2 regions of the Pseudoalteromonas sp. PS5 genome follow, and region 1 is predicted to be linked to the other one. Evidence: predicted binding sites of a transcription regulator. Region 1 holds the regulator's gene; the other holds the start of a gene.
What was found. Region 1 encodes NrdR, which represses ribonucleotide reductase genes. Its sites were predicted from a motif close to AAACACNANATNTNGTGTTT; they were not measured.

Region 1 (8,044 bases):
AAATTGTGTACCAAGCCAGATGTAACCTTGATCATCCTGAACCACACTTTTGACACTCTGTGATGGCAATCCACTTTGGATATTCCACTGTTTAACGACGTAATCATCAATTGCCGCATGAGTCATAAACGGTAACAGCAAAGTGAAAATGAAAAACAATAGCCTTGTCATCTTTATTCCATCACATCAGTATTATTAGACTAAGATGCCAGTTTTAAACAAAGCTTGCACGCAAATCAATGAAAAAACACCAGCTAATACATCATCTAACATAATTCCAGACCCACCATGTAAGCGTTTATCTAGCCATCTTATTGGTCCGGGCTTAAAAATATCGAAAAAGCGGAACAATATAAAACCAACAACTAAAGATTGCCAGCTTATCGCCGCACCAATCATAGTGATATAGAAACCTGCGACTTCATCCCAAACGATTGCGGGATGATCATGTACATTAACATCGGTTGCAGTTTTGCCACATAGCCAAATACCAAGCAAAGTCATCACTATTGCCACCAAGCACTGCAACCAAACAGGTGCACTTTGGGTGAGCAAAATAAATGGTAATGCGGCAAAAGTCCCTACCGTGCCGGGCGCTTTTTTTGCCAGCCCTAACCCAAAGCCTAACGCCAAAAATTGGTGTGGCTTCTTTAAATTAAATTTGTACTGCTTAGCCAAACCTACTCCTAGCTAAAGTGCTCAAAACCTTGGCCACTTAATTGATAAGGTTGACCTTTATTAACCAATTGAACTTCACCATTATGCGCCGTAATTTGGCCAATACAAACAGGTTCAACACCATATTGTTTTAGCCGAGTTTCAACTGCATTTTTATTGTTATCATTAACGGTAAATAATAACTCATAATCATCTCCAAAACTGAGCGCTAACCGCAGTCGAGCAGCTTCATCTAGACTAGCACGTAAAGCATTCGACATTGGGACTTTATCAACGTGAATTTTGGCACCGACTAATGAGGCCTTTAAAATATGCTGTAAATCAGCCAATAAGCCGTCGGAAATATCTATTGCTGATGTCGCCAAACCACGCAACACTTGTCCTGCGGCCACACGTGGGGCTGGATAATGAAACTTATCAAGTGCTGCTTTATAATGCAGAGGATCCAGCATCAACTCCTGTTTGCGAGCTTCGATCGCTAAACCCGCATCGCCCAACGATCCGGTGACATATATCCAATCACCAACACGCGCGCTCGAGCGTTTTAAGGCTTTACCATTTGGCACTATCCCTTTTGCACACACAGTAATAGTCAGCGGCCCTTGTGTCGTGTCGCCACCAATTACTTGTACATTGTAGTACTCTGCAATTTCATGCATACCTTCTGTAAAAGCTTCTAGCCACTCCATATCAGCTGTCGGTAATGTCAGCCCCAAAGAGATCCAGGTTGGTTCCGCTCCCATTGCAGCCAAATCACTAAGATTCACTGCAATGACCCGATGTCCTAATGCTCTTGGAGGAATGTCTTCAAAGAAATGAACGCCAGAAACCAGCGTATCAGTAGTCACTGCTAGTTGGTGACCAGTAGGTACAGATACCAGTGCACAGTCGTCTCCAATGCCAAGTTCCACATCTCGACGAATAATACCACGTCCCTTAAAATAACGATTGATTAGCTCAAATTCTTTCATACACAAAAAAGCCGGCCTAAGCCGGCTATTCCTATCGTAAAACTTATTTACGAATAAACTTAACCGCTTTGTCCAGCACACCATTGACAAACTTGTGGCTCTCTTCTGCGCCAAACATTTTTGCCAACTCTATGCCTTCATTGATCGCCACTTTATATGGTACATCTTCACGGAACTTAAGTTCATAAGCACTAACACGTAGCACAGCCAACTCAACCATATCTAATTCTTCAAGTGGACGTGCTAAATGTGGTTTGACAGCTTCATCAAGCTGCTTTTGATTAACCACTACGCCACGAGCCAAGTCTTTAAAGTACTCAACATCCACTTTAGATACGTCATTTTCGATCAACATCTGCTGTTCGATGTCGGCAATTGGGTTACCACTTAACTGCCAAGAATAAATAGCTTGTAAAGCAAGTACACGTGCTTTGCGTCTAGCTGCTGGTTTCACTGAGATTCCTCTTAAATTTGCTCTAGCACGTTCACCATTTCTAGTGCACCAAGGGCAGCTTCACCGCCTTTGTTACCCATTTTAGTGCCCGCGCGCTCTATAGCTTGCTCAATGCTCTCAGTAGTTAACACCCCAAAAGCAACTGGAATATCATAATCTAATGAAACACAAGCCAAACCTTTGTTTGACTCATTCGCCACTAAATCGAAGTGTGGCGTACCACCACGGATGATCACACCTAAGGCAATGATTGCATCATGCTCTTTTTTCATTGCTATGCGCTTTGCTGCTAGTGGTAGTTCAACCGCTCCCGGTACATACACTACCGTGATGTCCTCATCACTAACACCACCAGTACGCTTTAACTCATCTACCGCACCCTCAAGTAGGCTGCTACCAATGAAATCATTAAAACGTGAAATGACAATGGCAAATTTTTTGCCAGGAGCGTACTTATTACCTTCGATTACTTTCATTAGATGTTCCTAATCTGTATGAGCAATTGCCAAATTGAGGCGCATGATAGCACAGTAATATGGTAATCGCCTACTATCTGACTATAGGCGATTACAATCAATTTGGCTTTTTGAAATTAATTTGGTTCGACGTATTCAACGACTTCTAAATGGAAGCCTGACAGAGCATGGTACTTTTTCGGTAGACTCATTAGGCGCATCTTCTGAATACCTAAATCAGCCAAGATTTGAGAGCCAATACCAACGGTACGTGATGTGCCTTGGAATTTACGATAATTAACTTGCTCTCCAGCATCTTCTGCGGCAAAAGCTTTCACCAAGGCTTCCATATCTTCGCTGCGCTCTTGTTTACCAAGGATCACTAAAACCCCATCATTTTCAGCGATATGCTTCATAGCGCTTTGCAGCGTCCAACTTCTATCCGCGCTGCGATCAGAATGGAGAATATCGTTAAACGTGCTTTGTAGATGCACACGTACCAAGTTTGCATCTTCCGTTTTAATGTCACCTTTGACCATTGCATAATGAAGTTGATTATCAATAGTATCTTTGTAAGTTACTAAATTAAACTCACCAAATTCAGTAGGTAATCGACATTCCGCCACTTTTTCAATGGTAGTTTCATTTAAGTTACGATATTCAATTAAGTCTGCAATGGTACCGATTTTTATATCGTGCTCTTTGGCGAATACTTCTAGTTGTGGGCGACGTGCCATGGTGCCGTCTGGATTTAGAATTTCAACAATCACAGAGGCAGGCTCCAGTCCTGCCAAACGCGCTAAATCACATCCAGCTTCAGTATGACCTGCGCGCGTTAAAACGCCGCCTGGCTGCGCCATAATTGGGAAGATATGACCTGGCTGTACAATATCCTCAGGTACTGCACCTTTAGCGACCGCAGCTTGCACGGTACGAGCACGATCAGCAGCGGAAATACCCGTTGTTACGCCCTTCGCAGCCTCAATAGACAAAGTAAAGTTGGTAGAAAACTGAGCACCGTTAGTTTTCACCATCAATGGTAAGTTAAGCTGCTCACAACGCTCTTGCGTCATGGTCAAACAGATTAGCCCACGACCATACGTTGCCATGAAATTAATTGCATCTGGTGTAATGTGCTCTGCTGCAACGATCAGATCACCTTCATTTTCTCGGTCTTCATCATCCATCAAAATAACCATTTTACCGGCTTTAATATCGGCGATGATTTCCTCAGCACTATTCAAACTCATAGTTTTCCCATTTTTACTTTGTCTGTGGCTACTTTATAAAGCCAGCTTTCGCCAATAGACTTGTTGTGAGAGTGGTCTCGCTGGCAGCGCTTGGCTCCCCCTGAATTAGTCTTTCGAGGTAGCGGGCGATTTGATCGACTTCAAGATTTAATTCTGAGCCAACTTGAAACCCTGCAATCGTAGTTTCTTGCGCCGTATGCGGCACAATCGTTAATTTAAATCGATTTTGTTCAACTGCGTTAACGGTCAAGCTAATACCATCAATGGCAACAGAACCTTTATAAGGTATATATTTCATTAGTGATGCGGGTGCAGATAACCAATAGTCGGTCGCTCTAGCATTCGGGGTTATCTCTACCACTTTAGCTATCCCATCAACATGGCCGGACACTAAATGGCCGCCCAAACGCGATGTCGGTTGTAACGCCTTTTCAAGATTGACCGTTTGCCCTTTTTTATATTCGGCAAAGCGCGTCAAACTTAAGGTTTCATTAGAAACATCAGCTTTAAATCCATCTTGAAACTTCTCAGTTACAGTAAGGCAAACACCATTGGTTGCAATACTGTCCCCTAAGTTTACATCACTCATATCAAGTGACGATGAGCTCACTCGGACAACTAAATCACCCCCCTTTGGCTGCAATTGAGTTAGTGTCCCTGTCGCTTCGATAATGCCTGTAAACATGTTACTTCTCTTTAGTCGCAGTAATTTTAAGGTCAGGCCCCACTGGCCTCACATCGTCAAATACCAATTCAGGTATTTGCGCCATCGACTGTAACGGCACGGTATTAAACAACCCGCTCCCTGAGCCAATGATTTTTGGTGCTAAATAGACAATATACTCATCAATCAGCCCCTGCTCGTGCATCACTCCGGCAAGGGTTGCTCCGGCTTCTAACCACACATAATTATGTTGTTTTTCAGCCAATGTGCTAAGCACCGCTCGTAGGTCGAGTTTGCCATTAATTTCAGGTACGACTACTTGTTCTACGAAATAAGGCCAATCTTTTGAATTATCAATAGTACGGCGAAAAATAATCACAGGAGATGTAATGCTAAATAGTGCAAGGTCAGGAGTCAGTCGATTTTGAGAATCAATGATTGCGCGTACAGGTTGACGTAACTCTGGTTGCGGGTAGTCGCAGTCTTCTAACAGTGCCTCACGCACATTCAGCCTTGCATTATCGACAATTACAGTATCGGCTCCGCTCAGGACAACACAACTTTGCGCGCGATGATGCTGCACATCCAAGCGTGCTGCGTCAGAGGTGATCCACTTGCTTTGACCATTATTTAATGCTGTTTTGCCGTCAATAGAGGCTGCAAGCTTACAGGTTACGAACGGCAATCCCTGTTCCATTCGTTTCAAAAAGCCATTATTTAGCGCTCTAGCTTGTGGTTCTAGCAAACCAAAGGCCGTTTCAATACCCGCAGCTTCTAGCATTGCCAATCCACGCCCTGCAACTTGCGGGTTAGGGTCAACCATAGCTGCAACCACTTTACTGATACCTGCGTCAATCAGACCTTTCGCACATGGTGGCGTTCTACCGTAATGACTACAAGGTTCGAGTGTTACATAAGCCGTGGCACCAGCAGCTTTAGCTCCAGCTTGCTTAAGCGCATGTACTTCAGCATGGCCTTCACCTGCTTTTAAATGCGCGCCTTCACCAACGATTTCACCGTCTTTTACGATCACACAACCTACGTTGGGGTTTGGGGTTGTGGTGTATTTACCGCGCTTTGCGAGCGTGATAGCTCGGCTCATATATTCATGATCTTGTGATTTGAACTGGCTCAATCCCCCAACCTCGCAATTTCTTCACCAAACTCACGAATATCCTCAAACGAGCGATACACTGAGGCAAATCGCACGTAAGCCACTTTATCAAGCTTTTTGAGAGCTTCCATAATACATTCACCAATCATGTCACTTGGAACTTCACGCTCGCCTGTACCACGAATTTGAGATTTAATCTGATGTACTACTTCTTCTATTTGTTCTGTACTAACAGGGCGCTTTTCCAGCGCTCGGTGCATGCCATTAAGCAGTTTGTCTTCGTTGAACGGCTCTCTGGTGCCATCTTGTTTTATTACTCTTGGCATCAGAAGTTCAGCGCCTTCAAAAGTAGTAAAGCGTTCGTGGCATAAAATACACTCACGGCGACGACGGACTTGATGGCCGGAAGCAACCAATCGTGAATCTATCACTTTGGTATCTTTGGCTGTACAAAATGGACAATGCATAGACGCTCTCGTTGAGTTAAAAACAAAAAAGGCCGCTTGAATGCGGCCTTAATCATAACAAAAAACTGCTTTTTTGTGAGCGAAATTATGCGTAAACAGGTAATTTAGCGCAAATTGCTTTTACTTTTTCTTTCACTTGTGCTTGTACAGACTCATCATTGATGTTGTCTAGTACATCACAGATCCAGCCAGCAAGCTCTTTCGATTCAGCTTCTTTAAAGCCACGACGAGTGATCGCAGGAGAACCGATACGAAGACCTGAAGTAACAAACGGTGAACGAGGGTCGTTTGGTACAGAGTTTTTATTTACTGTGATGTTTGCACGGCCAAGCGCAGCATCTGCATCTTTACCTGTGATGTCTTTGTCAATCAGGTCAAGTAGGAACAGGTGGTTTTCAGTTTTGCCAGAAACCACTTTATAACCACGCTCCTGAAGTACCGCAACCATCGCTTGTGCGTTTTTAACCACTTGCTCTTGGTAAGACTTGAACTCTGGCTGTAGTGCTTCTTTGAACGCAACTGCTTTCGCAGCGATAACGTGACATAGAGGACCACCTTGGCCACCAGGGAATACGGCAGAGTTTAGCTTTTTGTAGATCTCTTCATCATCACAAGCAGAGATGATAAGACCACCACGAGGACCCGCTAGCGTTTTGTGCGTTGTTGTTGTTACAACGTGTGCATGAGGCACTGGGCTTGGGTAAATACCAGCAGCAACGAGACCTGCAACATGCGCCATATCAACAAGTAGGTAAGCACCTACTTTGTCAGCGATTTCGCGGAACTTAGCCCAGTCAACGATACCTGAATATGCAGAGAAACCGCCGATGATCATTTTTGGTTTGTGCTCAAGTGCTAATGCTTCAACCTGAGCGTAATCAATTTCGCCAGTTTCTTCGTTTAGACCGTACTGAATAGCATTGTACGTTTTACCAGAGAAGTTTACATGAGAACCGTGTGTTAAGTGGCCACCATGAGCAAGACTCATACCTAGCACAGTATCATGTGGCTGAAGTAACGCTTGGAATACCGCCGCGTTTGCTTGTGAGCCAGCGTGAGGCTGAACGTTTGCGTAAGTCGAACCAAATAGCTCGTTGGCACGGTCAATGGCAAGTTGCTCAACCACGTCAACGTGCTCACAACCACCATAGTAACGCTTACCTGGGTAACCTTCAGCATACTTGTTTGTTAGCTGAGAACCCTGGGCTTCAAGTACACGTGGGCTACAGTAGTTCTCAGAAGCGATAAGCTCGATGTGCTCTTCTTGACGTGAAGTTTCTGCTTCAATCGCTGCAGACAATTCTGGGTCAAAATCTGCAATATTCATGTTACGTTCTAACATGGTTTCTCCTAGGTAAACGTAAGGGTATTTTTAAAGACAAACTAGCGCCGGTAAGTGGCCAGTGTGTCTATGAAATCAGCATGGGTATATTTAATCAGGGATTGAATTTATTTCACACCCCTATCGCGATGATATTTTTTTATTTAAACATTAATATTTTAAATGAGACAACCCAAGTTGCATTTGAAAAGCTAATATAGTTACGAAATTGAACATACCTAAGTGAGCTATTTACCCACTTAGGTCCCCGTTCTGATCTAGTTCAACTTTGCCAATATCGCCGTCTTCAGGGCGTTATAATCGGCACTAAGTGACTCAGCTAAACAGGGTTTTTTCAGCGCATCAGCCAGCGGTTTCGGCATATCAAGCTTATGATTTAAAACATCTTCTACAGACTCTTTGAATTTTGCAGGATGTGCAGTTGCAAGGAAAATCCCGGTTTCATCCGCTTGAGAGTCAAGCGCTAATCCCTCGTAAGCGATCGCTGTATGCGGTTCAGCCAAATAGCCTTTGTCATGTAATTCTTGCATGACTGTTTGAGTGCGCGCTTCCGACACTGAACGTGAATAAAAGTCATGTTTGTTAAAATCACCTCTTTCCAACATGATTTCAACTCGAGGCCAGTTATTAGGTTTGCTCACGTCCATCG
Region 2 (8,044 bases), on a different contig from region 1:
TTTTGCACGGCAAGCGCCACAAAACCCTTCTCGACATTGGTAAGACACTTGGATATTGGCGTTTTCTAAAGTCTCTAATATTGAACATGAAGAAGCCACATATTTCAGTGGCTCCTCAATATTATTAACCTGAATGAGGTATATTGGCTTTTCAACCATTACAAATCGAAATCGCCAAAGTCAGCAGCGTCTACTTCTGAATCAATCTGACCAACTAGATAAGAGCTTATTTCTGCTTCTTGTGGTGCAACCTGTACGTTATCTGATACTAACCAAGCGTTGATCCAAGGGATCGGGTTTGACTTGGTCTCAAACTTTGAAGGTAAACCAACAGCGGTCATACGAATATTGGTTATGTACTCGACATATTGACACAAGATATCTTTATTCAGACCGATCATAGAGCCGTCTTTAAATAAGTACTCGGCCCATTCTTTTTCCTGTTCAGCGGCCTCTACAAACATCTTGATTGCTTCTTCGCGACATTGGGCAGCAACAATGGACATCTCAGGATCGTCTTTACCTTCTTGCATAATATTTAAAATATGCTGAGTACCTGAAAGGTGAAGGGCTTCGTCGCGCGCAATTAATTTGATGATTTTGGCATTACCTTCCATTAACTCACGCTCTGCAAAAGCAAATGAACATGCAAAGCTGACATAAAAACGTATTGCTTCTAGGATGTTAACGGACATGATGCAAAGGTATAGTAGCTTTTTAAGCTCGAACAGATTGATGACAACCGTTTTACCATTTATCTCATGCTTGCCTTCACCATACTGGTTATACAGGCTAACTTTTTCAATGAGTTCATCATAATACTTGGTAACCGCATCTGCACGTTCAACGATTTTGTCATTGCCAACAATATCATCGAATATAATCTCAGGGTTTTGTGTAACGTTACGAATAATGTGCGTGTAAGAGCGGCTATGTATCGTTTCACTGAAAGCCCATGTCTCTATCCACGTTTCTAGCTCAGGGATAGAAACGATGGGTAACAGCGCAACATTTGGCGAGCGACCTTGAACACTGTCTAACAACGTCTGATATTTAAGATTGCTAAGGAAAATGTGTCTTTCATGCTCAGGAAGAGCCTGAAAATCAAGTCTGTCTTTACTTACATCAACCTCTTCAGGGCGCCAAAAGAAAGAAAGTTGCTTTTCAATGAGCTTTTCGAAAATCGGGTACTTTTGCTGGTCGTAGCGAGATACGTTAACTGTCTGTCCGAAAAACATCGGCTCTTTTAGTTGATCGTTATGATTTCTGCTAAACGTTGAATATGCCATAAATGTGTTACTCAATACCTAAAAAAGCGGGTGAAGCACACCCGCATAGAACGTTATATCTTACAAGCGCCGCCTTCACAGCCATCATCTTCTACTTCAGGTTTTAGTTCGTCCTGAGCATCTGACGCACCATCACGGGTGTTATGGTAGTAAAGGGTTTTAACACCAAGTTTGTATGCAGTTAGTAAGTCTTTTAAAAGTAGCTTCATAGGTACTTTACCCGCTTCAAACTTACTTGGATCATAATTCGTGTTTGCAGAAATGGTCTGATCGATGAATTTCTGCATGATGCCTACTAATGTCAAGTAGCCATCGTTTGAAGGAATATCCCACAGTAACTCGTAACTGTCTTTCAGTCTTTCATACTCAGGTACTACTTGCTTCAAGATACCATCTTTACTTGCTTTCACGCTGATGTGACCGCGTGGTGGCTCGATACCATTGGTAGCGTTTGAAATCTGAGACGAAGTTTCAGAAGGCATTAAAGCAGACAATGTAGAGTTACGCATACCATGCTTCTTGATGCTTTCTCTGAGCGCGTCCCAGTCAAGGTGCAATGGCTCAGCACAAACTTTGTCTAGATCTCGTTTGTACGTATCAGTAGGCATAATACCTTGTGAGTAAGTTGTCTCGTTGAACTTAGGACAAGCACCACGCTCTTTGGCAAGTTCATTCGAGGCTTTCATCAGATAATATTGAATTGCTTCAAATGTTTTATGGGTTAAACCATTCGCGCTACCATCAGAGTACTTCACACCATTTTTTGCTAAGTAATAAGCAAAGTTGATAACGCCGATGCCTAGAGTACGACGACCCATAGTTGCGTTGTAAGCAGCAGGTACTGGGTAATCTTGATAATCCAACAGGTTATCAAGCGCACGAACTGCCAGCTCAGCAAGCTCCTCTAATTCATCTAAAGATTTGATCGCACCTAGGTTAAATGCAGAAAGCGTGCACAGTGCAATTTCGCCTTCAGGGTCATTAACATGACTCAACGGTTTTGTTGGCAATGCAATTTCAAGACACAGGTTTGACTGACGAATTGGTGCTACTTTAGAGTCAAACGGACTGTGAGTATTACAGTGGTCAACATTCTGTAGGTAAATACGACCTGTACTTGCGCGCTCTTGTGCAAACATGGAGAAAAGCTCAATTGCTTTGATGCGCTTTTTACGAATAGATTCATCCTGCTCGTATTTTGTATAAAGCGCTTCGAATTCTTGCTGATCTTCAAAGAAAGCATCGTAGAGCCCAGGTACGTCTGATGGACTAAACAGGGTAATATAGTCATCTTTAATCAGTCGGCTGTACATGGTTTTATTGAACTGCACACCGTAATCTAAATGACGGACACGGTTTTCTTCAACACCGCGGTTGTTCTTAAGTACAAGTAGGTTTTCAATCTCTAAATGCCAAAGTGGGTAGAATAGGGTAGCCGCACCACCACGTACACCGCCTTGAGAACAGCTTTTAACTGCAGTCTGAAAATGCTTATAAAATGGAATACATCCTGTGTGGTATGCTTCACCATTTCTAATTGGGCTACCTAGCGCTCGGATACGTCCTGCATTGATACCAATACCTGCTCGTTGGCTTACGTACTTTACTATTGCAGATGAAGTAGCGTTAATTGAATCTAAGCTGTCAGCACATTCAATTAATACGCATGAACTAAACTGGCGTGTAGGCGTACGAACACCAGCCATAATAGGCGTTGGTAGTGAAATTTTGAACGTAGAGACGGCATCATAAAAGCGCTTGATGTAATCTAAGCGTGTTTCTTTTGGATAATTTGCGAATAAGCTTGCAGCAACTAACACATACAAAAACTGTGCGCTTTCGTAGATTTCACCTGTAACACGGTTTTGTACGAGGTACTTACCTTCCAGCTGCTTAACGGCCGCATAGCTGAAATTCATGTCGCGATTATGGTCAATATAATCGTTTAGTTCGTTGAACTCAGCCTCAGTGTAATCAGTCAACAAGTGTTGATCATATCGTTTGTCTTCAACAAGCTTTACCACATGCTGATATAGGTGAGGCGGCTCAAAGCATCCATATGCTTTTTTGCGTAGGTGAAAAATAGCAAGTCGAGCTGCAAGGTATTGGTAGTCCGGAGATTCTTTTGAAATAAGATCCGCTGCAGCCTTTATAATCGTTTCGTGGATATCACCAGTGCGAATACCGTCATAAAACTGAATGTGTGACTTTAACTCAACCTGAGAAACTGAGACGTTATCTAGGCCTTCTGCGGCCCATGTAATGACACGATGGATCTTGTCTAGATCTAACGGCTCTTTGCGACCGTTTCTTTTGCATACAGATAGCTGTTGGTTCATGTTATGTGCCTGTATTCCTTAGGAACGCGCTTTAGATATCGCACGAATTAAAAATTGTTTAGCAAACCACCACTATATATGGTGCTATAGCGGCTAGGGATCACAAGATAGTGGGGTTAGTGCGAATTTGCAAGAGAACAACTTTAGGAGAATTGTGGATAAGTTTGGGATAATTTATTTATGTTAGTGCCCACTCACCTTCGACAATCCGCTTATCTGCTCACAAAGAAAAATCAACTTAAAGATGGTGCTTTTTAGTAAAAATAAAAAAAAAAGTTTAAGTGATTTTTTTCTACACAAATTCGTTTCTATAATCGTTAAAGCACAATATCTTGTGCTTTGAAAAAATTATAGCACTAGATATGCGATATTGCATCCAACGGGTTAGTAAGATATAGATCCGCATTCCAAGACTTAGCAACTTGTTCAGAAGGGATGAATCCCCACATCGCAACAGCACTTTTCATTTTTGCAGATTTTGCAGCAATAATGTCACGCTCTGCATCACCTACATACATACATTGACTGGGATCAACCCCCAGTTTTGAGGCAACCAATAAGAGCGGCTCTGGGTGTGGTTTTGCGACTGAAAGCGTATCGCCACAAACCACAATATCTATCTTTGCCAGTTCTGGTATTTGCTTTAATAACGGTAGCGTCAAAAACTCAGGCTTATTGGTCATGATCCCTACCTTTATGTTTTGCTTTCGAAGGCTATCCAATAACGCCCCAATATTTGCAAAACAATGAGAGTGTTTGGCAAGGTTATCCGCATAATAGTCGAGTACAGATTGGCGTAGTTGATTAACATCAAATTGATGCAAGGTGTCGCCAAACCCCACTTTTAGCATTGCCGCGACCCCGTCAGATATGGCACTGCTGTAAATGGCTTTTTCAACCACAGCCATATTATTCATTGCTAAAACGTGATTTAGCGCAGCACCCAAGTCTTCACTCGTGTCGAGCAGTGTGCCATCTAGGTCAAATAAAACAGCGTTAATCATACTAGCTTCTCAAAATGAAGTACGTAGTTGACGGAAACGTCTTTAGTTAAAGTGAATGTCTGTCCAATCGGATTGTAGTGAATACCGCTTGCTGCTCTTACTTTTAAGCCATAACTCTCGGCCCAATTTATCAAAGTAGAAGGACGAATAAATTTGTCATGTTCGTGAGTGCCTTCTGGCACAATCTTCAGTAACTTTTCAGCGGCAACAATAGCTAGCAAATAAGCTTTAGTGGTTTTGTTTAAGGTAGAAAAGAACGCATGTCCACCAGGTTTCACTAATTTTGCAACTGCGCGGATGATAGACTCTGGATCGGGTACGTGTTCAAGCATCTCCATACAGGTAACTACATCAAATGTACCAGCACGCTGCTGGGCAAAATCTTCAACTGGCACTTTTTGGTAGTTCACCTGAATATTGGCTTCTAGTGCGTGTAGTTTGGCAACATTTAGTGGCTCTTGACCCATATCAATACCGGTTGCATGTGCCCCCATCTTCGCCATACTTTCCGTTAGTATTCCGCCACCGCAGCCAACATCTAGTACATCTTTAGCAAATAAACCGCCACATTTATCGTTAATAAAGTCTAATCGCAAGGGGTTAACATTATGAAGCGGCTTAAATTCTCCTTCTTTGTCCCACCAGCGTTCGGCGATTTCTTCAAATTTTGCTATTTCATTAGGGTCTACATTTTGATGTTCGGTCATAAAAAACTTCCTCGTCGAATTGAGCGCATTATAAAAGGGATTTGATAAAAATAGCACCTGTAAAACGCTAAAAAGTGTGATAGCATGGCTAACGAATTTTATAATAAACAACACCCTTGCTGATACGCTGAAGCAATTCGGTTTTTAATAAGTGCTTTGATTTTGCATTTCAATTAACAAGCCATTTGATATTCAGCAAACAGCGCTACACACGTAATAGTGTGACATAAAAGGGGTGGACACTGAAGGAAAGTGGAGTCAAATGTCTGATCTCGCCAATGAAATCCTGCCAGTCAATATCGAAGATGAATTAAAAAATTCATATCTAGATTATGCGATGAGCGTTATTGTAGGCCGTGCATTACCTGATGTACGTGATGGCCTAAAACCAGTTCACCGCCGTGTATTATTCGCGATGAATGAATTGAAAAATGACTGGAATAAACCTTATAAGAAATCAGCTCGTGTAGTTGGTGATGTTATCGGTAAATATCACCCGCACGGTGATAGTGCTGTGTACGATACAATTGTACGTATGGCTCAACCTTTCTCTCTGCGCTATATGCTAGTAGATGGACAAGGTAACTTTGGTTCTGTTGATGGTGACTCTGCTGCTGCAATGCGTTATACGGAAGTGCGTATGGCGAAAGTTGCACATGAGTTACTTGCAGATCTTGAAAAAGAAACCGTGGATTATGTGCCAAACTATGATGGTACAGAACAAATACCTGATGTTTTACCAACAAAAATACCCAACCTATTGGTTAACGGTTCTTCTGGTATCGCAGTTGGTATGGCAACCAATATTCCACCTCATAATTTAACTGAGGTGATCAATGGCTGTTTGGCTGTTATCCAAAACCCAGACATTACCATTGAAGAATTGATTGACTATATACCAGGTCCAGATTTCCCAACTGCTGCTATTATCAGTGGTAAAAAAGGCATCGAACAAGCTTATAAAACAGGTCGTGGTAAGATTTATATCCGCGCCAAAGCGGAAATCGAAGTCGATGAAAAAACAAACAAAGAAACAATCATCGTCCACGAAATTCCGTATCAAGTAAACAAAGCGAGATTAATAGAGAAGATCGCTGAGCTTGTAAAAGACAAAAAAGTCGAAGGGATCAGTGCGCTGCGCGACGAGTCAGACAAAGACGGTATGCGTATTGTTATTGAGATTAAGCGCGGTGAAGTCGGTGAAGTTGTACTAAACAACTTATATGCACAAACGCAGTTGCAAACTGTGTTTGGTATTAATATGGTTGCGCTAGACAACAACCAGCCTAAATGTTTTAACCTCAAAGAAATGCTCGATGCGTTTATTATTCACCGTCGTGAAGTAGTAACTCGTCGTACTGTATTTGATCTTCGTAAGGCCAGAGACAGAGCACACACGCTTGAAGGTTTAGCAATTGCACTTGCAAACATTGACCCAATTATTGAGCTGATCCGTCGCTCACCAACACCAGCTGAGGCGAAAGCAGCATTAACGGCGCGTGGGTGGGACCTTGGTAATGTGAAAGCAATGCTTGAGCGCACTGGAGAAGAGAACGTTGCACGTCCAGATTGGTTAGCTGAAGAGCTAGGGATCCGCGATGGTCAATATTACTTGTCTGAACAACAGGCGCAAGCCATTCTTGACTTAAGGCTACACAAGCTAACCGGTCTTGAACATGAGAAAATTTTAGCTGAGTATAAAGAGCTACTCGACATCATTGCTGAACTTCTGTACATCCTATCTTCTCCAGAACGCTTGATGGAAGTTATCCGCGATGAACTAGTTGAAATCAAAGAAACGTATGGCGATGAGCGTCGCACAGAGATCACCGCTGCTGCACATGACATTAGCCTTGAAGATTTGATCAACGAAGAAGACGTCGTGGTTACACTTTCTCACGAAGGCTACGTAAAGTACCAGCCTCTTAGTGATTACGAGGCACAGCGCCGTGGTGGTAAAGGGCGCTCTGCAACTAAGATGAAGGATGAAGACTTCATCGAGCGTCTACTGGTGGCAAATACACATGATACAATCTTGTGTTTCTCAACAGCTGGCCGTTTATATTGGTTGAAAGTTTACCAATTGCCACTTGCGTCTCGCGCTGCGCGCGGCAAACCAATCGTTAACTTATTACCATTGGAAGCCGATGAACGCATCACGACAATTTTACCGGTTCGCGAATACGAAGAGGATAAGTTTATCGTCATGGCGACGGCAAGTGGTATCGTTAAGAAAACACCTCTGACAGCATACAGTCGTCAGCGTGCAAGTGGTATTATTGCCATCAACTTGAACGAAGGCGATAGCCTTATCGGTGCTAACATTACCACAGGCGAAAATGACATCATGCTGTTTACAGAGCATGGTAAAGTTGTCCGTTTCAATGAGAAACAACGTGACTCGGAAACGGGTGAAGTGAAGCGTGATCCTGAAACAGGTGAAGAGTTGCTAGCCTTACGTCCTATGGGTCGTACAGCTACAGGTGTTCGTGGTATCAAGATGCCAGACGATGTGAAAGTTGTATCGCTAATTGTACCGCAAGGAGAGGGTGCAATCTTGACCGTGACTGAAAACGGTTACGGTAAGCGTACTCCACTTGAAGAGTATCCAGCGAAGAGTCGCGCGACACAAGGTGTTGTGTCTATCAAAGTGACTGAAAGAAATGGTTCGGTGGTTGGCGCTGTTCAAGTTGATGATAACGATG

Region 2: nrdA (class 1a ribonucleoside-diphosphate reductase subunit alpha) is a predicted target of NrdR. The motif match lies at 3,696-3,715, and genes of this name have one in related genera.

Annotation. Positions count from the first base shown of each region.
Region 1 covers NZ_RCSQ01000219.1:3,094-11,137, forward strand. Annotated here, with positions in the region: gene D9603_RS20675 (ligand-binding sensor domain-containing diguanylate cyclase) at 1-171, opposite strand, end outside; gene D9603_RS20680 (phosphatidylglycerophosphatase A) at 196-678, opposite strand; gene thiL (thiamine-phosphate kinase) at 687-1,649, opposite strand; gene nusB (transcription antitermination factor NusB) at 1,693-2,103, opposite strand; gene ribE (6,7-dimethyl-8-ribityllumazine synthase) at 2,115-2,579, opposite strand; gene ribBA (bifunctional 3,4-dihydroxy-2-butanone-4-phosphate synthase/GTP cyclohydrolase II) at 2,696-3,808, opposite strand; gene D9603_RS20705 (riboflavin synthase) at 3,837-4,493, opposite strand; gene ribD (bifunctional diaminohydroxyphosphoribosylaminopyrimidine deaminase/5-amino-6-(5-phosphoribosylamino)uracil reductase RibD) at 4,495-5,607, opposite strand; gene nrdR (transcriptional regulator NrdR) at 5,604-6,053, opposite strand; gene glyA (serine hydroxymethyltransferase) at 6,139-7,395, opposite strand; gene thrC (threonine synthase) at 7,653-8,044, opposite strand, start outside.
Region 2 covers NZ_RCSQ01000042.1:3,551-11,594, forward strand. Annotated here, with positions in the region: gene yfaE (class I ribonucleotide reductase maintenance protein YfaE) at 1-159, opposite strand, end outside; gene nrdB (class Ia ribonucleoside-diphosphate reductase subunit beta) at 159-1,289, opposite strand; gene nrdA (class 1a ribonucleoside-diphosphate reductase subunit alpha) at 1,343-3,628, opposite strand; gene D9603_RS05615 (HAD-IA family hydrolase) at 3,985-4,632, opposite strand; gene ubiG (bifunctional 2-polyprenyl-6-hydroxyphenol methylase/3-demethylubiquinol 3-O-methyltransferase UbiG) at 4,629-5,339, opposite strand; gene gyrA (DNA gyrase subunit A) at 5,602-8,044, shown strand, end outside.